DNA from 3 places in the Priestia sp. SIMBA_032 genome. Region 3 is predicted to be linked to each of the others. Evidence: riboswitches for the same ligand, from Rfam matches in the RefSeq annotation. Region 3 holds a riboswitch; each other region holds the start of a gene.
The links. A riboswitch is a leader RNA that binds a small molecule or an ion and turns the genes downstream of it on or off. The one in region 3 is predicted to bind thiamine pyrophosphate.
Positions count from the first base shown of each region.

Region 1 (3,152 bases), on a different contig from region 3:
CCCATGCTTTTTCAAATGTGGCTTCTTTAATAGCCGGCAGAAGCGCAGAAGCTTTATTTAGCAAAAATTGAATACCTTGTGCAGAAACGGTCTTAGTAAAATCGTGCTGTAGCTTAGTTGCCCCAATTACGATCCTTCCGCCAGTCTTAGGCACTAAGTAAAAACCTTCATCTAAAAAAATCGTTTTAGAAAGCAGCGGCTTATGACTTTGAAGAGCAATACACTCCCCTTTTACGGGAAACACGTGACCCAAATGTTCAGAAGAAATAAAGCGTTTAGCCCATGAGCCTGCTGCAATAACTACTTTTCCTCCATAAAAAGAGCCTTTGGACGTCTGTACACCTTTTACTGTTTCACTTTCCATAATAAGAGAATGAACGTCACAGTATTCGAATACATCTGCTCCGTGATACAAGGCTCCATGAGCAAGAGCTTGCGTTAACTTAGCCGGAGCTAGCTGGCCGTCTCCCGGTATTGTAATGGCTCCGTATATGTCTGGAGAGAGCCCGGGTTCTAACAAACGCGCTTCTTTTACATCGATCCATCTTACATGTTCATCCCACCGGTGGTGCTGAGCGGCTTTTTTCTTTAATACGTGTGCATCTTCTTCTGTTACAGCGACTTTTAATAAGCCTTTTTGAATGAGCTCTACGTCGATGGCCGTTTTTTCTTTTAGTTCCTTCACCAGCTCAGGAAACATGCTTCTGCTCTTAATAGCAAGGTCTAAAAGAGGACCTTCTTCATCAATTTCAGCTTGAGCACCTAGAATACCAGCGGCTGCACTTGAAGCTTCACAACCAATTTGATTACGCTCAAGAATAGCTACTGACGCTCCTTGTTTTGACAAATGATAAGCGATAGAAGAGCTGATTATACCTCCTCCGATTAACAGTACATCATAATGCTGCTTCATTTTCTCCACCTCCAGATGTCCATATATGAGAATATTGTTTAATCGCTTTGAGGGGATCTTGCGCAAGCATAACACCAGACATCACAGCTATACCGTGTGCTCCTGTTTGAAGTACCTCTTTGGCATTTACAGGTGTAATTCCTCCAATGGCAATAACCGGTATCTGCACAGCGTCTACTACTTCTTTTAGTGCTGCTACCCCTCGACTTTTTAATCCTTTTTTTGAATGTGTTGAATAAATATGTCCGTATAGAATGTAGTGAGCACCATCTTTTTCAGCTTCTAAAGCCTCTTCCACAGAGTGAACTGACTTTCCGACAATAAGAGAAGGAAATGCGTCTATAACAAACGAAACGTCTAAACTATGATAGGCAAGCTGTACGCCTTTTGCTTTTAAAGCATGCGCTACATCAACTCGGTCATTCACAATAATTTTAGAGCGACAAAATGGCAGGCTTTCTAGTAAACATTGAATCTGCTTTGCCGTTTTCTCTTTTTCTCTAATATGAATGGCACCCGCAAAAGGCGCGATAGCCGTTAAAATTTTTTGAAGCTCTTCGATTGACTGCTTATCTGTTGTAATGACATGAAATTTAGGAATATCCACATGATCGAAACCTTTCCATTCAGAGATAAAGAGAAATTTCAATCACTTCATCTTGTGCAGAGGGCTTTATTGCATACAAAAAACCACTCTACAACGTAGAGTGGTTAGCATGCATCGTTATGTAAACATGATCGCCACTTCCCTACGCTGGTCCAAACCAGATCAGGTTCAAAGGGTCCGAAATACATTCGTCTCAGCTTCAGAAAGCGCCCCTAGTGATTGCTATTTATTAATTTTGTTTTCGCACTTAAAATTATAACACAACTAGATGTAAATACAATATCTCTTTATACGCTTACGGCTCTCTTCCTTTTATAGATGTATCTTTCTAAGAGACCCGGCGCACCGCATTATTATGCTTTTTACATGGTTAGTAATCGGTATAGTCGTCAAATTCTTCTTTGTCTTTTTCCTTTTTCCGATCCCATATAAACAGCAGGAGTAACATAATAAAAGTTAGAATATAAAAACCGTAAAAAATAAATGCCGCCACAACATTTATAAATAAAAATAAAAAACCGATGATCTGACCTGCAACAGCTACAATCAACAAAATGTATTTCCAAACTTCTGCTTTTCTATCCATTCTCTACTTCTCCGTCTTTTTGTTTTTCCCTACTAGAAACGTTCTCTTTACTTAAATAAAAACGTTCCTGCCAGTAAACCGACTGTAAATAAACCAACTGTTCCAAATGCTGAAATCCCCACGTACGCCAACATTTTTCTATAAGATTTTTCTCGAATTAACTGCACGGTTTCCACACTAAACGTTGAAAAAGTGGTAAAGGCACCAAAAAACCCAATGCCAATCATTAAAAATATTGAATCATCATAAGCATGACTCGGAATCTTTCCATAATAACTACCGTAAAAAAGACCAAGCCCAAACGCACCGAGCAAGTTTACAAACAGCATTGATACTGGAAAAGGAGGGTTTGAAACTATTTTTGTAACTTTTAAACCCAAAAGATAACGGCATATTCCTCCAGCCGCCCCGCCAAGCGCCAAGCTCACTATGCTCATTTACTTCACCTCATGTACTTTCACTAAATTTTTCCCTGCCGCTTCACCGCATAGATAGCCTGCTAAAGCAAGAAGTATTCCACCTACTAAAGAGACAATGGCATAAATGGCTCCTCCAAATAAATGGTGCTGAGTGAGAGAAATGACGTCTCCTGCAAACGTTGAATACGTTGTAAAACCGCCGCACACGCCCACTCCTAGTCCAAGCTTTATCCATTCTTTTGGCTTTTTCCATGCAAAAAATCCTGTTAATAGGCCTAGTATGAAGCTTCCTAATAGGTTTTCAATTACCGTTCCTATTGGACAGCCCGTATATAATAAGGAAAGATTAAGCAAATAACGTGCATATGTACCAGCGATAGCACCAAAGGCAATTGAGATTAAGTTTATGGCTTTCATCATATCGCTCCGTTTCATAAATTCTTCTTTAAGTGTACCATAAGGAATTTATTTCTACCTTAACATTTAACTATATGTTTATTGCACCAAAAGTCATGAAAAAATGAAAGAGAAAATCGTCGCATGAAACTTCCTTTTTACTCCTCAAATATCCCTTAAAAATCCACTTAATCCAAATTTTAAAATCTTTCTGTATCCTTATGACAAACC
Region 1 covers NZ_JAWRXD010000009.1:62,007-65,158, forward strand. The annotation lists gene thiO (glycine oxidase ThiO) at 1-913, opposite strand, end outside; gene SB717_RS22685 (thiamine phosphate synthase) at 897-1,520, opposite strand; TPP riboswitch at 1,643-1,744, opposite strand; gene SB717_RS22690 (hypothetical protein) at 1,891-2,106, opposite strand; gene crcB (fluoride efflux transporter CrcB) at 2,154-2,543, opposite strand; gene SB717_RS22700 (fluoride efflux transporter FluC) at 2,544-2,960, opposite strand.
Region 1: it holds a riboswitch for thiamine pyrophosphate, as region 3 does, so the genes downstream of both, SB717_RS22685 (thiamine phosphate synthase) here and thiM (hydroxyethylthiazole kinase) in region 3, are expected to answer to the same signal.

Region 2 (3,152 bases), on a different contig from region 3:
TTAAAATCGCTTGATCGCCGTTTTTGTACGTAAAACTGACGTTTTGAAAAGATAGCACAGACTTATTCATGAACTGGCCACATCGCTTCTTTATAAGCCATATCCCAGAACATATACTCAAAACGGGTCGTATTTAAGAAAATTTCTTCGAGCTTTTCTAACTCAGCTTCTGATTTATCTTCAGTAAGTGAGTCAAATAAGTTGATACACCACGTCGCCAGTTCTCCAAATTCTTCTGAGCTGTACATTTCAATCCACTCTCGATAAAACTCATTTTCAGCCCCAGGCTTTTCACTGAGTTCTTTTCCTATTTCCCAGTAGCTCCACATACAAGGCAAAAGAGCCGCCACTAATTCAGCTAATGTTCCGCTTTGACCAACGTGCAGCATATAGTGTGTGTATGCAAGCGTTGTAGGAGATGGCTGCGCTTTTTCTAATTCTTTTTCGCTGATTTCAAATTTCTTGGCATACTCACGGTGTAAACTCATTTCTTCATTTAACGTAGAATCTAAAAGCGCAGCAAATTTCCCCATCGTTTGAAGATCGGTAGCTTTCATAGCTCCAATTGCAAATAATTTGGCATAATCAATTAGATAAAGGTAATCTTGAATCATATAAAAGCGAAACTTCTCCTTTTCAAGCGTTCCGTCTCCCATTCCCTGTACGAAGGGATGATTATGATTTTGACGCCAAATAGGCTGCAGCTTTTCGTATAATCGTTCACTAAATTTCATGATGATCACTCCTTATGCGTATGCAGCCACGTATAAATGAACTGCACCATCACTTTTGTATATTGAATAAGCTGATTCATATCTAATTGTTCGTTCACAGCATGTGCATTTGCTAAATTTCCCGGGCCGTAAATAGCTGCCGGAATTCCCGCATCAGCTAGCCATCCCCCGTCTGTTACGCTAGTTGACACATCAATTGGAGGCTTTTTCCCTTCCATTTGTTCATGAGTATGTGCAAGCAGCTGTACTCCTGCATGATTTTCATCAATTTCTAATGACGGGAAGATTTCTCCTCTGTCTTCAATCATCGATGTGCCTCCCCATTCAAAGGTTGGCAGGTTATCTTTTAACCATGGATCTGCTTTTGCAATAGCTATAATATATTCTTCCACTTCTTTTGATACTTGGTCGTACGACTCATTTGGATAATAGTGAACGGTGATCCACAGCCTGCATTCATCTGCAACAAACGCAGCATGTCTTCCACCTTCGATTACTGCTGGATTAATCGTATTTGTACCTGGCAAAAATCCTGGATAGCTCTTTGTAACAGCCCAGTGACGCTCCAATTCTTGCAGCCCTCCGATCACTTTTGCCATCTTTTCAATAGCGCTTGCGGCTAAGAGTCCTCCTCCAGCATGAATCATACTTCGGCGTGTACCGTCATGATAGGTTTTACTGCTTTTTATCGTAATCCATCCCGTGATCACTCCGCCTTGACCTTGAATATGTAAATCACTTGTATCCGCTACGAGCGCAAAATCAGCTGTATACCCTTTCTGACAGCATTGCAGCGTACCTGCCTCTCCTACTTCTTCTCCTACAACGGATTCAAAAATCAAGTCTCCCGGCAGCTCAATTCCTGCTTCTGTTAGAAGCTGAACTGCAAATAATGCCCCTGCCAAGCCGCCTTTCATATCAGCAACTCCGCGTCCGATGATTTTATTGTCTTTCACGACAGCTTCAAACGGGTCTGTCTCCCACTCTTCATTTTCTTGTACCTCAGCTACATCCATATGCCCGTTAATAATCAAGCTTTGATAGTCAGCTGATTTTTGTCCTTTTAATGTGCCCACTACAATAGGATCGTTGGAATATAAGTCCCACATATCGATGGAAAAACCGCAGTTTTTAAGAAAATCCGCTACGTACAGCTGCGCTTCATGAGAATTTCGTGCAGGAGGCGCTGGCGTTTTATATGAAACAAGTTTTTTTAATAACTGGATTAGCTCCCCTTTGCGCTCCTCTACCTGTTTGACAAGCAAATCAATTGTTTCTTCCATGTATGACACCTTCCTTTACGCATAAAAAAACACTTCTTTCGCAGGAAAGAAGTGTTTTTGTTTATATACAAAAAATTATTATAACGAGTTCGTAAGGAAATACCATACAAAACATCCATTACAATACCTCTTTCCTACGCTAGTATTACCTAGTTCAGGTTATAAGGGTTAAGACTTCTCGTCTCTCTCAGCTTCGAAAGCACCCCTAGTGGTGTTGTATCTCTATAAGATTATCTATTATTATATGTTTACCTGTAATAGTTTTATCATAGTAAAGCGTTTTATTCAATAGAAAGGTTCATGATTCAGCAATGAAAATAGTTTCCTTTTTAGTAAAATAAAGAGCACACACCTTTTTCAAGCAGTGTGTGCTCTTTACTTTCATAAACTTACTAGTTAGCTATCGGCTTTTTTAAAAATACACCGTTTTTCCATTTAGACAGTAATAAGCTCAAGTTTTTGTCCCGGTCTCACTAATGAAAGCAGCTCATGATCTTCCTCTATCACATACCCAATCACGTTGACATTAGCATTTGCAGGCAAATTGGTTTTAGCTATTTGAACCTCTCCTCTGTAACGCCCGTAGCCATCATTGTCCATTGTAATTGCTCCGATTCTGCGTTCTACTGTATGAAATGGCGGCACTGGCTTTACAGATCGAGTATCAACCAAACGCAGAACGTCTCTTGATACATCCGGACGCACGCTGTACGTTCCATCTATATGAGGTGAACGAATGCGTAGCGGAATAATGCGATTTTCTTGATATTGAACTAAACGCTTTAATAAACTTGATGCGGCGTATGGATCTCCAATATAAACCTCTGTTACTCCGCATTCGTATAAATCTACTGCAGAGGTAAAAGGACATTTATTACGGTCTTTTTCTCTAGTAGGAAGACCTTGATAAATAGGGCCTCTTTTTTTGCCTTCTCCCGGAATATAAGCGCAGACTGGAATACGAAGTTCATTAAATAAATCTGTCTGCTGTTGAAAAAATGTTTCTTCAAGCCCTGTTTCAGGCCGCGGATAAAAATTATGCCATGCAAGCAGCTGATGATGATGAAGACCAGCATATAAGAGTGCTTCAACTTCTTGTTTGGATATCGTACTTGCATTAACAGCAATATAAAAT
Region 2 covers NZ_JAWRXD010000001.1:934,654-937,805, forward strand. The annotation lists gene SB717_RS04660 (ABC transporter ATP-binding protein) at 1-70, opposite strand, end outside; gene tenA (thiaminase II) at 63-734, opposite strand; gene SB717_RS04670 (acetylornithine deacetylase) at 740-2,017, opposite strand; TPP riboswitch at 2,132-2,234, opposite strand; gene SB717_RS04675 (MupG family TIM beta-alpha barrel fold protein) at 2,453-3,152, opposite strand, start outside.
Region 2: it holds a riboswitch for thiamine pyrophosphate, as region 3 does, so the genes downstream of both, SB717_RS04670 (acetylornithine deacetylase) here and thiM (hydroxyethylthiazole kinase) in region 3, are expected to answer to the same signal.

Region 3 (3,152 bases):
ATATGGAACGATCACATGAAAGAATGGTTTGACGGTCCAAATGACCCTGAGTATGTTGTTCTGGAAATTACGCCAAACGAAATTCGCTTTATGAATGAAGGCGAAGAAACTCCTCAAACTGTTCAGCTATAATAAAAAAAGCGCACACTGTGCGCTTTTTTTTATTTTCCTACCGCTTCTTTCAATTGAGCTGCTTTTTCTTTTGGAGACGCTGCTAAGCTAATCGCGGTAATAATAGAAACGCCATCTGCACCTGCTTCTACTACTTGTTTGGCATTTTCAGGCGTGATGCCACCGATTCCTACAATTGGAAAGTCAATATTCTGGTTTCGCACTTCTTCAATTAATTTTGTACCTTGCACTGCTTTTGCGTCTTTTTTTGTAGAAGTAGGAAAAACCGGTCCCATTCCTACATAATCCGCCCCGTCTTTTATCGCTTGCTGCAGCTCTTGTATATTATGAACAGAGACCCCCACAATTCCTTTTCCTATTTTTTCTCGAACAATATGAGCTTTTTCATCTTCTTGTCCAATATGAACGCCATCTGCTTGTAAACGAATCGCTAAGTCAAGATCATCATTCACAACAAAAGGAACGTTGTGCTGCTGACAAATTTGCTGAAGTTCCTTCGCCAGCTGATATTTCGCTTCTCCTGTTAGGGCACCTTCGCCTTTTTCACGAAATTGAAACACGGTAACGCCGCCTTCAATTGCTTCTTTCAACACTTCTTTCGGATCTTTTGTACAGTTATTGCTGCCCATTATAAAATAAACTTGCAGCAGCTTTTTGATTTCTTCGTTTGTCATTTTCCGGCTCCTTTTAACGTTGATGTACTCTTGCATATGATTCAATATCCTGCCCAGATAAAAGATGAAGCTGATTTAACAGCTCAATTTGAAAGCTCCCCGGCCCTTCTTCACTTTTTTTCGCTGCGGCGATTTCACCTGCCACTCCGTAAAAACTTAAAGCAGCAACGCTTGCCTCGACATATTCTTTTTCTACAGCAGCGAAAGCTCCTATAATTGATGTTAACAGACATCCAGTACCCGTCACTTTCGTAAATAACGGGTGGCCGTTGTCTACTGTATACGTTGTGTTTCCATCCGTGATTACATCTTGTTTACCCGTAATAACAATCACTGTATCTAATTTGTTCGCTGCTTTCTCAGCAAGTTCAATGACGTCTCCTTGCCCTTCTAATGAATCAACGCCTTTAATGAGCCATGACTCGCCTACTACGTTCGCAACTTCAGCAGCGTTACCGCGAATCACGGCAATATTTAATTCTTCTACAAGCTGACGTGCTACTTCTGTACGAAAAGGTGTCGCTCCCGCTCCTACAGGATCGAAAATAATCGGCACGCCGTTTTCATTTGCTGATTTTCCTGCTATTCTCATCGCTTCTACTTCTTGAGCCGTCAGTGTACCCATATTTAAGACAAGCGCTCCGGCGATTCGAGCCATGTCAGCCACTTCTTCCTTCGCATACGCCATAACAGGTGACGCTCCTAGAGCAAGCAGTCCATTTGCTGTAAAATTGGTTACCACAACATTCGTAATATTATGAACAAGCGGACTTGTATCTCTTACTTTTTCTAATTGAGCTGAAATTTTACTAATATCCATGTTCTCTCACTCTTTTCATTTAGTTTTAACACTGCAAAAAAAGACAAAAAAGCACTTTGCGCATGCAAGGTGCTTTGGTATGTACTCACATTCCCTGCGCTGGCATTATCCAACAGGTTCAAATGGTCAACAGGCGCCCCTGTACTCTCAGCCTGCCCCGCGCAAGCTCCCATACTATTCTTGTTACGTTTAAAGTTTACTATTAACTTTTTTTATTTGCAACCATTTCACTGTTTTGCCGATAAAATAAAGCTTCACTATAGGCTGAGTGGTATTGTAAATCTTATAGCTTTACTAAAAGCAGCAGTAAAAGATCTCCAGTAAGCTACTGGAGGTCTTCTATCCCTTAAAAATTCTATCATTTTTTCCTTTTCGTTATTTCTCTTGAATCGCTTGATTTCTCACAGCTGCTTTTCGGTCCTTCCCTGCTCTTAAAGATAAAAGAAAACAAAGCAGCAGTACAAGTGCAGCTGATACGTACGGATAATTAATGTTTATATCAAAGAGAAAGCCTGCTACAACGGGTCCCATAATATTCCCCAGACTTGTATAAGCAGAGTTTAGTCCGGCTACATACCCTTGGTCGTCTTGTGCCATCATCGACATTTGCGTGCTGATTGCCGGACGTAAAATATCTGTTGCTAAAAAGACGATAAATGTCACAACAATAATAAGCCAGTACGTGTGCACAAATAGCGTAAGTAAAATAAAAAGTCCCGTCATCATCAAGCAAAACGAAATCACTCTTTTTTCACCAAACTTATTTAAAATCCAGCCAAAAATCGTAACCTGCACTACAGCCCCTGCAATAGAGCCAAACGTAATAACAAACGCAATATCTTTTGGCGTAAAGCTAAATTTATGATCCACAAATAGTGAAAAGATCGTTTCATAATTGGATAATCCAAACGATGTCACAAAAACGATAATTAAACTTAAAAAATAAGGTTCTTTATAGGAATTCATAAGCTGCAGCAGCAGCCGATCTTCTTTTGGATTCTCATTATTTGAAACAGCATGATTTTGTACAGGACGAGACTCTGGCAAAACAAAAAGCGTAATCACTGCAGCCAAGCCTCCTGCTACTGCGGCCATATAAAACGGTACGCGCATACCGTATTCAGCTAAAAAGCCTCCGATACCGGGCCCGATAATAAATCCTGTTGTAATCGCCGCCGTCACATAGCCCATTCCTTTAGCGCGTTCTTTAGCAGACGTCACGTCCGCTGTATAGGCCATAACAGCAGGCATAATAAGCGCGGCCCCGACCCCGCCTAGCATTCTGGATACAAATAATAAAAGAGGTATACTCACTGAACCAAAGAACCATTCAGACAAGGCAAAAACAATCATTCCCGCTACAATAATTTTCTTTCTTCCTAATGAATCTGATAACCGCCCCGCTAAAGGTGAAAACAGAAATTGAGTTAGTGAAAACACCGCTACTAAAAGCCCCATCACGCTGCCGTTGATATGAAGCTCCGTCATATATGTTGGCATAATTGGAATAACGAGACCGATTCCCG
Region 3 covers NZ_JAWRXD010000003.1:469,256-472,407, forward strand. The annotation lists gene SB717_RS12555 (pyridoxamine 5'-phosphate oxidase family protein) at 1-132, shown strand, start outside; gene thiE (thiamine phosphate synthase) at 162-806, opposite strand; gene thiM (hydroxyethylthiazole kinase) at 820-1,626, opposite strand; TPP riboswitch at 1,701-1,809, opposite strand; gene SB717_RS12570 (MFS transporter) at 2,002-3,152, opposite strand, start outside.